Regions from separate parts of the Desulfitobacterium metallireducens DSM 15288 genome, predicted to be linked through region 3. Evidence: riboswitches for the same ligand, from Rfam matches in the RefSeq annotation. Region 3 holds a riboswitch; each other region holds the start of a gene.
The links. Region 3 has a riboswitch for cyclic di-GMP ahead of DESME_RS12445 (methyl-accepting chemotaxis protein). Riboswitches for the same ligand answer to the same signal wherever they lie in the genome.
Positions count from the first base shown of each region.

Region 1 (4,230 bases), 150 kb from region 3:
CTGCTGCGACAACGGTGCAGGATCAGAATGGTGAAACAGTTGACCCTGGAACTTTACCGGATTCTCCTTTGTATTGGTTCGAAACGTTGATCGGCAAACTTCAAGTTGCGCTAACCTTTGATCCCGTGAAAAAAGCTGAAGTTGTCGAACAACAGGCTGTAGAAAATTTAGCAGAAGCGAAAGTCATGATTGAGAAGGGCGATATGGATAAAGCCGAGAAGACACTCACTGTATACAACGAAAAGATTGAGCAGGCTCAAATGTTCTTAGATCAAGTTAAGGATCCTAATTCTGAAACGGCCCAAAAGGTTCAAGCTGCTTTGACCCAAGTCAACAGCAATAACATGGTGGTTCTAGGAAACCTGTTAGAAAAGCTCCCACCTCAAGCGGCTCAAAAACTTGCACTGAATATTGTTCGCTCAGTTGAAAAGGCCGTGACCAAAGCTGAAAAAATGGACGGCCGTACTGATGATCGTGACAATACAGCCGATTCTACAACTACAACCACTGTACAAACTTCTAACGTAGATAACACAACAAATATGACCGAAACTCAGAATCAAGCGCAATTGAAAAAACAAGAAAAGCAAGCTCTCGAGCAATTCCAAGTGGATCTTGGGTTAAAGAAAGCTGAGCATATTACAAATGGTAACGAATCTAATAAAGAGGAGCAAGATAAAGAAGATCAAGAAGATTTAAATATGGAGCAACAACAAACTCTACAAGCACAGCCAACACAACAAACTCAATTAAATCAATCTGAAAAGATTTCTACTGAGAAGGAACACGGGGATCAAGATAATAAAAACAAAAATAATCAAAACAAAGATTAACAAAAAATAACAATATTAAAGTCTTGTCAATCTGAGAGAAATACGTTACAATATTATTTGTTCGGCTCTTCTACGGGCTTGGACAAAGATGCGGGAGTGGCGGAACTGGCAGACGCACTGGTTTTAGGTACCAGCGGGTAACCGTGCAGGTTCAAGTCCTGTCTCCCGCACCACTTATATACGTATATAATAAAATCCTCCTTTAACCGTTTGAATGATGAACGGAAAAGGAGGATTTTTTATGTCGAAAAGAATAAGGAAAATCAACAAAGAGTTTCAGTGGGATGAGATATTGAATATTTCCCCAGAGGGGAATTTATTAGCAATGCGTAAGCTGTTTATAGTAAGAAATATGTCGGAATAATTCGAAAAAAAAGTAAAAAATATGGGGAATATTGTGATATAGTAGAAATCGATGTAAATCCTACTACTTTAAGATTATTTTAAAGTAAAATGTTTGAGATTGAACAAGGAAGGGATATTTTTAATGGATTTGGTGAAGAAAAGGTTAAGTCCAAGTTCATTTTTGAATGAGACAGCATGTGCAGACTTATTTGATCCAAAAGGGAATTTGTTACTAAAAAAAGGTCTTTTCATTAATGAAAGCATACGTAAACGCATCAAAAATCATGAAGTTTATGTGCTACAAAACCACAATTCTTTGATACACCGAACAAAGAATATCAAAAAGATTCCGAAAGATGGCTACGTCAATCTCGTTGGTTCTTTATGGAGTATTTATCATGAAGCAAGGATGATTGAAGCTGAACAGATTGAAAAGACAGTAGAATTTGTAGAAGAAATTCTCAATAAATTCTCGGTACAAGATATTCATATGGATTTTTATTCGGGTAGACTAAATTATAGTTTATTTAAGAAAAATGATTATGAGCTTTTTAAACATGTCATTAACGTCGCATTGCTTTCTGCACTCATAGGAACGCGTTTAGGGTATGAAGAGAAAGAACTTAGAGATTTAACCTTGGGAGCATTCCTTCATGATTTAGGGAAACTAAGAATACCCAGGGCGATTCTTAACAAACCTGCAGGTTTAACAGAAGAAGAATTTGCAATCATGAAACGACATCCGTTAATAGGCGAAGGATTGTTAATAAACACCCCATTATTACCGGGTGTTGTGGCAATAATTAAAGAACATCATGAACGATGGAATGGATTGGGATATCCTTATGGATTGAAAGGAAATGATATTCACAGGAATGCCCAAATTGTAGCAGTCGCTGATGTTTTTGAAGCCTTGACCGCGGACAGACCGTACCGAAAAGGGTTGCCTCCTTATCATGCATTGGAAATGATTATTGCTGAATCAGGGAAAGACTTTAATCCGAAAGTGGTTCAAGCTTTAAAAGAATCGTTAACCCTCTATCCCGAAAACACAAGAATTTCCCTAAACACAGGTGAAGTTGGGGTGGTAATAGCTGTACCTATCCAAAAGCCAATCCGACCTCTTATTCACTTGCTGTTTGATAGGGAAGGAAGATGTCTCCATCAGGATACTTATGTAAACTTAATGCAAGATTCGACGCGCTTTATAGAACGGGTGGAGTTTGAAGAATGAGAAAATCATATAAAAACAATGACAAAGGCAAACCTGGCGAAAGTCAGGGACGCAAAGCTATGGGTCGTCCAGTGTGGCTGACGATTGCCAGGTCGCTAATTGTGTAATGAGAAAGATTGCCGTCATGATGGAAAAAAGAAATAAATGATTTTAAAGAAGCGGAGGAGTAATTGATGAAAAAGAAAATAATATTGGGGCTTGCACTTCCGATTTTCCTTACTTCCATGACCCTTGGAAGCATTCCTGTCCAGGCTGAGACAGCCCAAGCCGTTAGAGTACAAGGGGCTGCTGTTCAACGCCTGTTTGGTACATCCCGATTCCAGACCGCTAAAGCGATTTCAGAACAACTGAATAACGGCACAGCTAATGATGTCATTTTGACTTCAGGGAATAACTTTCCCGATGCTCTATCCGCTAGTGTATTAGCCAAGAAACTGAATGCTCCCATTCTTCTTGCCGATAGTACGGCTCAGAGTTCAACCGAAGCTATGGACTATATCAAACAACATCTTAACAAGTCGGGAACAGTTCACATTATCGGGGGAGCGGGGGTTCTCGGACGAGACTTTATCGACCAACTCAATCAAGCAGGGTTCTCGAATATTGAACGAATTGGCGGTCAAGACCGATTCGATACAAACAACTTAATTACTCAAAAAATCAATGCCCCTAAAAATACACCCGTCGTCATTGCTTCTGGAGAAAATTTTCCAGATGCTTTGAGCATTTCGAGTATTGCCAGTAGTAAAGGATACCCCATTCTTTTAGTTGGGTCAGAAGGAATGCCTCAAGGAGTAAAAGATTTCTTGACCAGTGACCAACCTTCCCAGGTTTACATTATAGGAGGGATTGGAGCTGTTCCTGAGAGTATCAAGGCTCAAGTTCAGTCTCTTGTTCCTAGTACCTCAATTACTCGTCTCTCGGGTGCTGACCGTTACGAGACTGCAGGACAAATTCTTAAAACCTTTTCCTTAAATCCCGAAAATTTATACCTTGCCTCGGGCAATAATTTCCCTGATGCTCTTGCAGGAAGTGCTTTAGCCTCCCTTACAGGAGACCCGATTGTTTTAGTGAACAGTACTTCTTCTTCACTCCCTCCTGCAATTGCCGATTATTTTAAACAACTGCATACGGCAAATGTCACTCCTGATATTGTATCCTTTGGTGGACCCGCTGTGGTTTCCGATTTAGCTGTTAGTGATACAGCAAAATATTTACAAGGACAAACTGTTATCAGTTCAGATAAGCCTTTAGATAAATTAGCAACTCAATTAGGTATGATTAAACAAACTAACGGTGAATATATCTTTTACGGAACAACAAAATTTGGTGAATCCATGGATGCTATCTATGTTAGCTCACCTACAGGAGATTCAGACAAAGGAACAATGCTTGTTAAAGATTTAGAAAATGAGTCTATGCAAAACACAGCGAAACATCTTTGGGAATTCTTCCTTCCGGGACAATCTGATTATTTGGCTTCACTAATTCTTCCTCTTGCTTGGGAAGATACGAGTAATGTAAATAAGGATTATACTCTAGATGGTAAAATCGTAAGAATTAAATATGATAGAAATGTAGGCGTAACATTCTACATCAATATGTAAGTCCTGTCTCCCGCACCACTTGTATCGTATATGATAAAATCCTCCTTTAACCGTTTGAATGATGAACGGAAAAGGAGGATTTTTTTATCGTTCCCTTTGGCAGCAACTAAACTATTTCTAGAAATAGTTTTGCAAGCGTAGGATCAAATTGGCTTCCAGAACATCGAGTAATTTCAGCAATGACCTTATCTTTACTTAAAGCCTTCCGATA
Region 1 is NZ_CP007032.1:2,695,934-2,700,163, reverse strand. It holds gene DESME_RS13135 (DUF5667 domain-containing protein) at 1-833, shown strand, start outside; tRNA gene DESME_RS13130 (tRNA-Leu) at 924-1,006, shown strand; gene DESME_RS16405 (hypothetical protein) at 1,075-1,197, shown strand; gene DESME_RS13125 (HD-GYP domain-containing protein) at 1,321-2,412, shown strand; cyclic di-GMP riboswitch class I at 2,429-2,512, shown strand; gene DESME_RS13120 (cell wall-binding repeat-containing protein) at 2,586-4,019, shown strand; gene DESME_RS15435 (MASE3 domain-containing protein) at 4,126-4,230, opposite strand, start outside.
Region 1: it holds a riboswitch for cyclic di-GMP, as region 3 does, so the genes downstream of both, DESME_RS13120 (cell wall-binding repeat-containing protein) here and DESME_RS12445 (methyl-accepting chemotaxis protein) in region 3, are expected to answer to the same signal.

Region 2 (4,230 bases), 470 kb from region 3:
GAGCAGGCAGCTTCAGTTAAGAGTGCACTTGAAGCAAACCAAGCAACCTGTGATGGCACAGGAAGCGCCCAAATTGGGAGAGCAAATGGGGTCGGTTTTGGTAGCGGCATGATGCAAGGTCAAGGTAGAGGTCAAGGCCGGGGCGGATTCGGCGGAGGCATGGGCTATGGAGTCGGTATGGGCAGAGCTGGTTTGACTCAATAATAAAGAAAATAGCCATTAACGCAAAGGGGTTGATTCATCAAAAGATGGATCAGCCTTTTTGATTATAGTTAACGTTATTGTTAACTATAAAGGTTAACGCCAACGTTAACTTATCGACAGGTTAACATAAGAAAAGCCTATTTTCATAACTTTTCGCCTTGGCATGCTATTTGCAATAACTAAATTCGTCAAATTTAAATGCTGTTGTGATAATTTTAATAAGTATAAGCAACAGCAGATATTAAAAAGAGATGGGAGGAAAGAGAATCTCGTTCAAGTAGTATCAATAGGTATTATTATTAATTTATTATTTTTTCCTAAAATAGAAGGAGGAGTATTAATGTCTGATTATATTAATTATGTAAAAACTCAATTGAAGGATTGGAAAGTAGCATTATTAACACTTGTATTCACAGTAGCAAGAGTAATTTATGGAATTGCTTGGATTCAAGCTGGAGAACACAAATTAACATGGTTTTCTGATGGAAAACTCGATTCTATTGGATTAATTAAAGGGATGGTAGGTAATCTAGCAGCTGCCAAAAACGATCCACTCGGTATTAATAATTTATATGCTTGGGTTGCCCAAGGTATCTTTGTAAATACGATGCCTTCCGTTACTGATGTAATGGTTGTCATTTGTGAGATTTTAGTTGGTATCGTTCTTGTTCTAGGATTTAAAGTATTCTGGAGTGCTTTAGTCGCTGTATACATGAATCTACAATTCAATGCAGCAGGTTCGTTTAATAATTTCGGTTATATTTGGTCTGACTTAGCTTTTATGAAATTTGCAAAATATAGTGAACTTATTGGTGTAAGCGGATACCTTGATTTTAAAAAACAACAAAAGAAAACGGCACAAAACTCAGTAAATATGTAATTGAAGTTTAGAGAGAGCAACGGATTGTTTAGTCCGTTGCTCTTTTTATATGCTCATGTACTTGCCTATAAAAGAATTATGGAATTCCTATCAAATTAATCTAAATAAATCATGGTAAAGTAAGATGTACCTCTATAAAAAACAGAAAAAAATGATATACTATCAATGTAAACTCAATACGGGGGTGTTTTAGACTCGCTCGGGGAAGCGGTGGCAAGAGTTGCGCGTCGAGATTCCACCTGGTCTCGTTAAACGGTGGACCTTAATAGTTAACAACAATAATTACGCTCTAGCAGCTTAATTGCCGCTAGCATCCTGCCTTCTGCGCCTACGATGAAGGGCCAGGGTGTCAAAATAGTAGGACTGCTCTAATGGCAATTCTCGGAGTCATTAGCTAAGATTATCGAGATAGCCTTGGATGGATCCTGTCTTCTGGAGACTAAGAGGCGAAACTTAAAGAGAAGACTACACGCGTAGAAGCTTTTGTGGCAGCTCTTCGATACAGGGGTGCAAGTCCCCTCACCTCCACCATGCAAACCCTCGAATATTAGGTGGAGATACATAACGAAAGCCTTGAGGTACATGAAGTTGTACGCTTAAGGCTTTTTTGCATTTTTGAAATGAATCACCGTCTGGCTTTGCAAAAAAGGATAAATTTTGCCATATCTGATGGGTATTAATAGTGGCTGTGACAAGATAATTAAACCTATTTACAACATTAAGGCTTTCGCGATTAATCTAGTTGGCTAAGAAAATGTATATCTACCAGAAATGAGATGATTAATAATGGAGCATCATGAGATAAAATTTTGTTGTTCATCTCTGGAGCTGTGCAAATAAATGGGGCATGGAAGCATGTGAACAATCTGTAATAAGCTTTATGATCAGTTATCCATACGGGGCTCATGTTCAAATATAGGTACTAAAAAACCTTTAAAGTTATAGACAAATATGGTAGAATATCTCACAAGAGGGTTCTTCCAAAATACGACATCATAACATAGTTTTACCTATCTTTGTATAATATTCATCTATTGCAATTTAATTTAAAAAATTGTTCTGATAAAGGCAAAACATCTGAAAAGGTGTGACGCAAAGCCATGGGTCTACAGCAGGAAAGACACTGCCATGATCGCCAGGTTGCCGGAGAAGAAATTAGAGCCCCTGCCGGGACTAGTATCTCTGGTATGGAGTTCTTTTTGTTTTCTCTTTTTAAATTAGGTGTTCGTTATAATGCTGCCTGTTTAACCAAATACTTCGACAGACCGTTGCTACTGAACTGACAGGGAGGTTGAAATATGGATAAAGTTGTCCACAGTTACGTAAGGCCAGAAAAGCTAAAGGATCGGAGTTGAAAGGTTGAGGAAATTACTAAAATTCGTAGTAAATACCTGCAAGCTTCGGAAGAAGGAGACTACTGTGTTCTTCTTGGTGGGGTTTACACGGTAGGATTTTTGCATTCTTATGCTCGTTTCCTTGACTTAGATGCAGGGAGTTTGGTAAATACTTTTCGATTGGAAGTAGCAGCGAATAAATTAGAAACCACTTTTGATAATAGACCTTTACATTTTGAACATACCGTAGGCTATCTTCCCTTATCTTTTAACCGCCGTGTTCTTAATATTCAGTTTTTGTCTGTTTATTCCCAATGCTTTTCTTTCTCCAATTCTGTCATGCTGGTCTTGAAGGATTTCAGGAAAGCATTTGAACCAGATGAGATTGAAAATTATTATAAATGATTTAACAAAAATTGGAGGGGAATAATGTGAAAATTAAAATTGGAATATTTCTTGCGTTCATAATTTTATTAGTATTGCCACAAACTGCTTACTCCTCAGAGGGACAAATCTTTAAGCCATATATCAACTATAAAACAGGATCCTACCCTGAGGCTGTTGCGATAGGGGATGTCAATGGAGACGGAAAAAATGATGTAGTAATGACAACATCAACATCATCTAACTCTGATCCAGTAAATGATTATAAGCTTTTTGTTTTCATACAGAATAGCGCCGGAGGGCTTAATCCACCAATTAAGTATTCTGTTAGCGGCGTGCCAACCTCTGTTGATATTTGTGACCTGAATAATGATGGTAAAAAGGATGTAGTAGTTGGGAATAAAGGTGTAAATATTGAGGTTTTCATCCAAAACCAATCAGGCGGACTTGATTCTGGTGTGAACTATAGCACAACTAATTCGCAGAGCATAAAAACAGGGGATTTTAATAATGATGGGTTGATGGATGTAGCGGGAATAGGTTGGGGTTCGAATAGTGTTGACATCTTGTTCCAAAAAAGCGATGGTACGTTGGGGACGCCGATTACATATTCCGTACAACATGGGGGATACGATCAGTTAGAAGCCGGTGACGTGAATAATGATGGGTTGACCGACTTAATTGTAATGAGTGGGCAATTGTACGCCGACCCCAATATCGGGATACTATACCAACAATCAAATGGATTTTCTTCACCGGCATACTCCAGTGTTGGTAGTAATATACTCACTCATGGAGTTGCAATTGGGGATATAAATAATGATAAATTAAACGACATCATAGTCAGTCACGGTGGCAATCAGCCTACATCGTTTATCGGTACTTTCAACCAGAATAGTCAAGGTACTCTTAATCCGGTGGTTAATTATGCAGCATATGATTGCCCTGAATCGGTTAAAGTAGCAGATGTCAATTCCGACGGAAAAATGGATGTTATTTCCTTGAATGGGGGCTGGGACGCATTAAGCCTTTACCTTCAAGATGGTAATGGGGGAATGATGCCGTACTCGCGTTATAGTCTTCCCTATGCCTCACACTATAACCCCCAGGGTCTTGCGATTGGCGACATTAACTCAGACGGTGCTCCCGATGTTGCTATAGCAGATTATAACAATGGATTAGTAATATTATACCATTCCATACCCGAAGCTTTGACAGTGAGTAGCCCAGCGACCACCGGATTCACAGTAGGGTTAAGCCCATCCCTTTCCGGCTTAGTGGCAAGCGACTTTACGCTGAAGGACAGTGCGAGTAATCCTGTAACCATTACAGGCGCGTCAACATCAGATGGTGGGGCAACTTACGCGATTAGTGCAGCGTTGTGTGCAGGTCAAACGTACACGGTTACGGCAACTAAGAGCGGCTATG
Region 2 is NZ_CP007032.1:3,016,736-3,020,965, reverse strand. It holds gene DESME_RS14500 (hypothetical protein) at 1-204, shown strand, start outside; gene DESME_RS14495 (DoxX family membrane protein) at 545-1,084, shown strand; RNA gene ssrA (transfer-messenger RNA) at 1,265-1,615, shown strand; cyclic di-GMP riboswitch class I at 2,142-2,232, shown strand; partial or broken gene DESME_RS16475 (helix-turn-helix domain-containing protein) at 2,452-2,568, shown strand; gene DESME_RS16330 (hypothetical protein) at 2,599-2,823, shown strand; partial or broken gene DESME_RS16470 (FG-GAP repeat domain-containing protein) at 2,850-3,476, shown strand; gene DESME_RS15775 (cell wall-binding repeat-containing protein) at 3,489-4,230, shown strand, end outside.
Region 2: it holds a riboswitch for cyclic di-GMP, as region 3 does, so the genes downstream of both, DESME_RS16475 (helix-turn-helix domain-containing protein) here and DESME_RS12445 (methyl-accepting chemotaxis protein) in region 3, are expected to answer to the same signal.

Region 3 (4,230 bases):
GATCCCGTTGAAATTTACTTCGAATCGTGCATTCAACCTCTTCGTGTTCACGTGTAGCCTCAGCACTTTTAGCCGCGTATTGAGAGAGATGCTCACGCTCTTCGCGCTCGGTCCGTTCACGAATATTTTCTAACACCCTGAAACCCCCCTATCGAGTCCATTGATATTCTAAACCCTCTAACCTCATTATATTACAGCACTTGGACATATTGTTGCAAAAAGCAGCCCTGTAACACGATTAAGTGGTACAGGGCTGAATGTAATTAAGTTGAGCGTAGCATTTTGGATTTCAGGCCTTAATATCAATATTACGGCCTAAGGTTCCCGAAGTTGCAACACTTGGTGCCACCTTTGACTCTGTTTGTTCCCCATTATTGTTCAGTTCTGCTACCCGTTGAACTGCAGTTTCAGAAATTTCCTGTCCTTGGTTCACTTTACCAAGGGCTGCATTAGAATTTGTCAAAGAGATATATTCTGGCATCATGTGACTTCCGCTAATTGCTGGAATCATCGTATGCACTTCCTTTCAAGATATGATTCTATTCTTAGAATAGCACACAATTGTTAAGCTTGGCATAAAAATTATTATTTTGAGTTTAATGCAATTCACCATTATCAAACTTTAAACTTCGCCACAAGTTCACTCAGTTGAGTTGCCAGTTCCGCTTGACCTTGTGCTGATTGTGTAACCTGTTCAAAGGCTGTCGTCGTTTGAGTAATGCTGGAAGTGATTTCTTCGGAACTCGCCGCAGTTTCTTGTGCTGTTGCGGAAACATTTTGAATAGCCGAACCGATTTGACTGATAATTTCTTGCATGGATAGCGTTGCATCCGCTAATTCCTTCGATATTCCGGTCACAAAATTAGCATCTTCTTCATATTGGTTTCCCGTCTCAACAAACGCTCCGTAATCAGGGGCCACCTTGGTTTTAATAAAGGTCAGTAAATCTTGCGTATTCACCATCAGATTATTGAACGCATTTTGAACATCATTGATGACCTTGTGAATGTTACTGACGGCTGCTTGTGATTGTTCCGCCAATTTGCGGACTTCATCGGCAACAACTGCAAACCCGCGTCCAGCCTCTCCTGCTCGGGCTGCCTCAATACTAGCATTGAGAGACAATAAGTTCGTCTGCTCGGCAATCCCTCCAATGGTTTCCGCCATGACCTTGATTTCTTCCACCACTTTCGACTGTTCCAGAGCTTCATGAACCTTTACTTCTTTTTCCTGAAAGATTGCTGTTGCTTCATTCACAGCCTGAGTTCCTTTGATTTTGACTGCACTTGCCCGTTCCTTAATTGCCAAGGCGTTTTGTTGTCCTTCATTCGCTTTCTTATTCAGTTGTTGGGTGAATGTTTCCATTTCTAAGGATGAAGCCCCAACTTCTTCCGAACTTGCACTCAGTTCTTCAGTACCCTGGGCAATCTGTTCAGTGGATTGCTGAATCATCTGCATTGTTGCCGACATTTCTTCCATGGTGGCTGAAGTTTCCTCAGAGTGTGCACTGACCGTCTGAGAACTGTCCCGAATGGCAACTAATAGTTCCCGCACCTTTTCCACCGCTTGACTAAGAGCAGTCCCCAGTTGCCCCACTTCATCCCGCCCTTGCAAAGTTAATTCCTGAGTTAGGTTTCCCTGTCCAAAAGCTTCTGAAAACTGAACGATTTGTGAGAGGCGACGAGAGAGGCTAAAGGCAAGAAATAATCCAATCGCTAAGGCTAAAAGCACACTGAATCCAATAATTCCAAGCATCGTATTTCTTGAACTTGAATAGACCTTTTGATTATTATCACTTCTATTTTGAGCTTCATTTTCTGCCTTATTAGCCAAGATGCTTAAGTTTTCAAGAGCCTTGTCATCCGCTTTTATGACCGAATCGTGCAAGACCTGTTCTGCCTCTGCGTATTTCCCGGCGTCCATCAATTGAATCACTTGGTCTTGGTGACTCCAATAGTCTGTTATATCCTTTTTATACGCTGTATAATTAGCTTTTTCTTCATCCGCAAGTAAAGGTATATCTGTCTTCTCAAAATCCTGTTCATATTTAAGGTTCTGAGCTTTTAATGTTTCTATCTGTTGCCGAGCACTTTGTTGCTCTGTTCTATCCTGTGTAGTAGCAAGATATTGCGTAACAGAAGTGATATCACGAATAGTCGTGCTAATCTGGTTCAAAGTAACTATGGGCTTCAGGTTATCGGTGTATATCAAACTCCCATCGGTATTAATTGTTTGCATATCGTTAATCCCAAAATAGCCAACCAAACCTACAAGAAAAGAAACGATAATGTATCCTGTAATTAGTTTAAGTTTCCAGGTTATGTTATTTAAGAATTTCATTTACTAATCCTCCTATTTAATTTAATGGTTAAACGAGTAACCGTTTTCGTATGCTGTCATAGGCAGTTCATCACGATCACGCACTTAAATTACCTCCTTCCAAAAAAATAAGCCGTCATATTCAAACATCATGACGGCAATACCCCTTTACGCATTTGGTAACCTGGCAATCGTCAGCCAAACTGGACGACCCATAGCTTTGCGTCCCTGACTTTCGCCAGGTTTGCTCTTGTCATTGCTTCATATTCTTTTATCATTCTTACAAAACGACACTACACTCAATTCCACAATAATACTAAATTTCTACAACGTTTTCTATAATACGCTGTTATTCTACATAATCAAGGAAATATTATCGTGTTATTTCGACTTTTTTTACTATATGTGGATGATATGGGCATTCAAGTTTTCTATAAATAACAAGACTAGAACGCCGAGTGCAATAAAAACAAGGGTATGGGTACATAAAATCAAATAAAATGAAGTTAAGTTCCCTACCCTTATTTAACTTTAGCTTGATTTAATCCTCTCTTCCCCACAATTCAGGAGGATTCATTTCATAGATCCCATTGTCCCGATACATATAATGGTTGATAATGAACTCGCGCCGAATGGTGGCGTAATCAGGATGAAAAGTTTTAATATACTCGTTAATCTCTTTTTCCGAATACTTTCGTCCAACCACGAATCCCTCTAAAAGCTTTTCCAAAACAAATCTTTTTTTCTTTCGTTGAACAGGTATCTGTTTCAATATACCATCTGGTGTAAAAAAATTCCTGAGGACGGCCTCTCGTTCTTTTTCTTGCTTAGTATCCAAAATATCTGCTCCCCCTTCTTCTCCGCTGAGTGTATTTTTGGCCGATTGAAGAATGACATTTACCGTGGCCTGAGCATCGCGTTGTAATGTCAACTCTTCTATATAAAAATAAATCGTGTTCTTCTCCCGCCTCGTTTTCACAAGGCCTGCATCACGAAGTCTTGCCATATGATAAGTTATCGTTGGGGGCGTTAATCCAAGGTGTTCTGCAAGGTCCTGACCATGCTGAGGCCCTTTCGCCAAAATTGCCAGAATACGGATACGTGTAGGATCAGCTAATGCCTTATGAAAACTAACAATTCGATTCAATTGCAATGAGTTCCCCTCCATCTTAAATAAGCCAATCTATTTTCATAGATATCTAATTAGAGTATAGTCTAATTAGATTCGCTGTCAAGTCTCTGTAGCTCACGCTGATACGCTATCTGTTTGCTGTTAAGATATGACAAAAGTGCCTCAGAAGGATTTTTTCTTCTGAGGCACCTTATTCTAAATTTTGCTCGACAGTACCCATTCTTCTTTTATAAGAAAACCTTCCAGCCCTTTGCGGGAAGTGCTTTCAGGCTTTTGTCGCCTTGTTCGAATAGGATTATTCTCTTCCCTCTGACATCTTCATCAAGCGGCTTTTCGCCCGGACAACTTGATTCTCGTCGATCAGGACATAGATAAAGTCACCCGCTAAAACTTTAGTCTTTCCTTTTGGGATTATCTCCTTCTCTCCGCGTTTTATACTGACGATGAGACAATTTTCTGGCCAAAGGATATCTTTGATGCTTTTTCCTTCCAGCTCCGAACCCAAAGCCACAGAGACTTCAGTAATGACTTTCGGGCTTTCCTCAGAAACCTCTTTATGTGTTAATTGCTTATTTAACAACCGATCTAAAAGACTATCATAAATCGGTGCCGATTTAAGCAAATCACTCACGATATAAGCAGTCATTGACACCGTTATAAGAGCGAGTAAATGTTCAAATGAACCCGTCATTTCCGTAATAAGAATACTGCCTGTGACAGGCGCTTTGACGATTGCGGTGAAATATGCTGCCATAGCAAAAATGGTAAAGTTCTGTAAA
Region 3 is NZ_CP007032.1:2,545,230-2,549,459, forward strand. It holds gene DESME_RS12435 (deoxyguanosinetriphosphate triphosphohydrolase) at 1-136, opposite strand, end outside; gene DESME_RS12440 (hypothetical protein) at 290-511, opposite strand; gene DESME_RS12445 (methyl-accepting chemotaxis protein) at 616-2,340, opposite strand; cyclic di-GMP riboswitch class I at 2,495-2,578, opposite strand; gene DESME_RS12450 (DUF2087 domain-containing protein) at 2,861-3,472, opposite strand; gene DESME_RS12455 (ClC family H(+)/Cl(-) exchange transporter) at 3,747-4,230, opposite strand, start outside.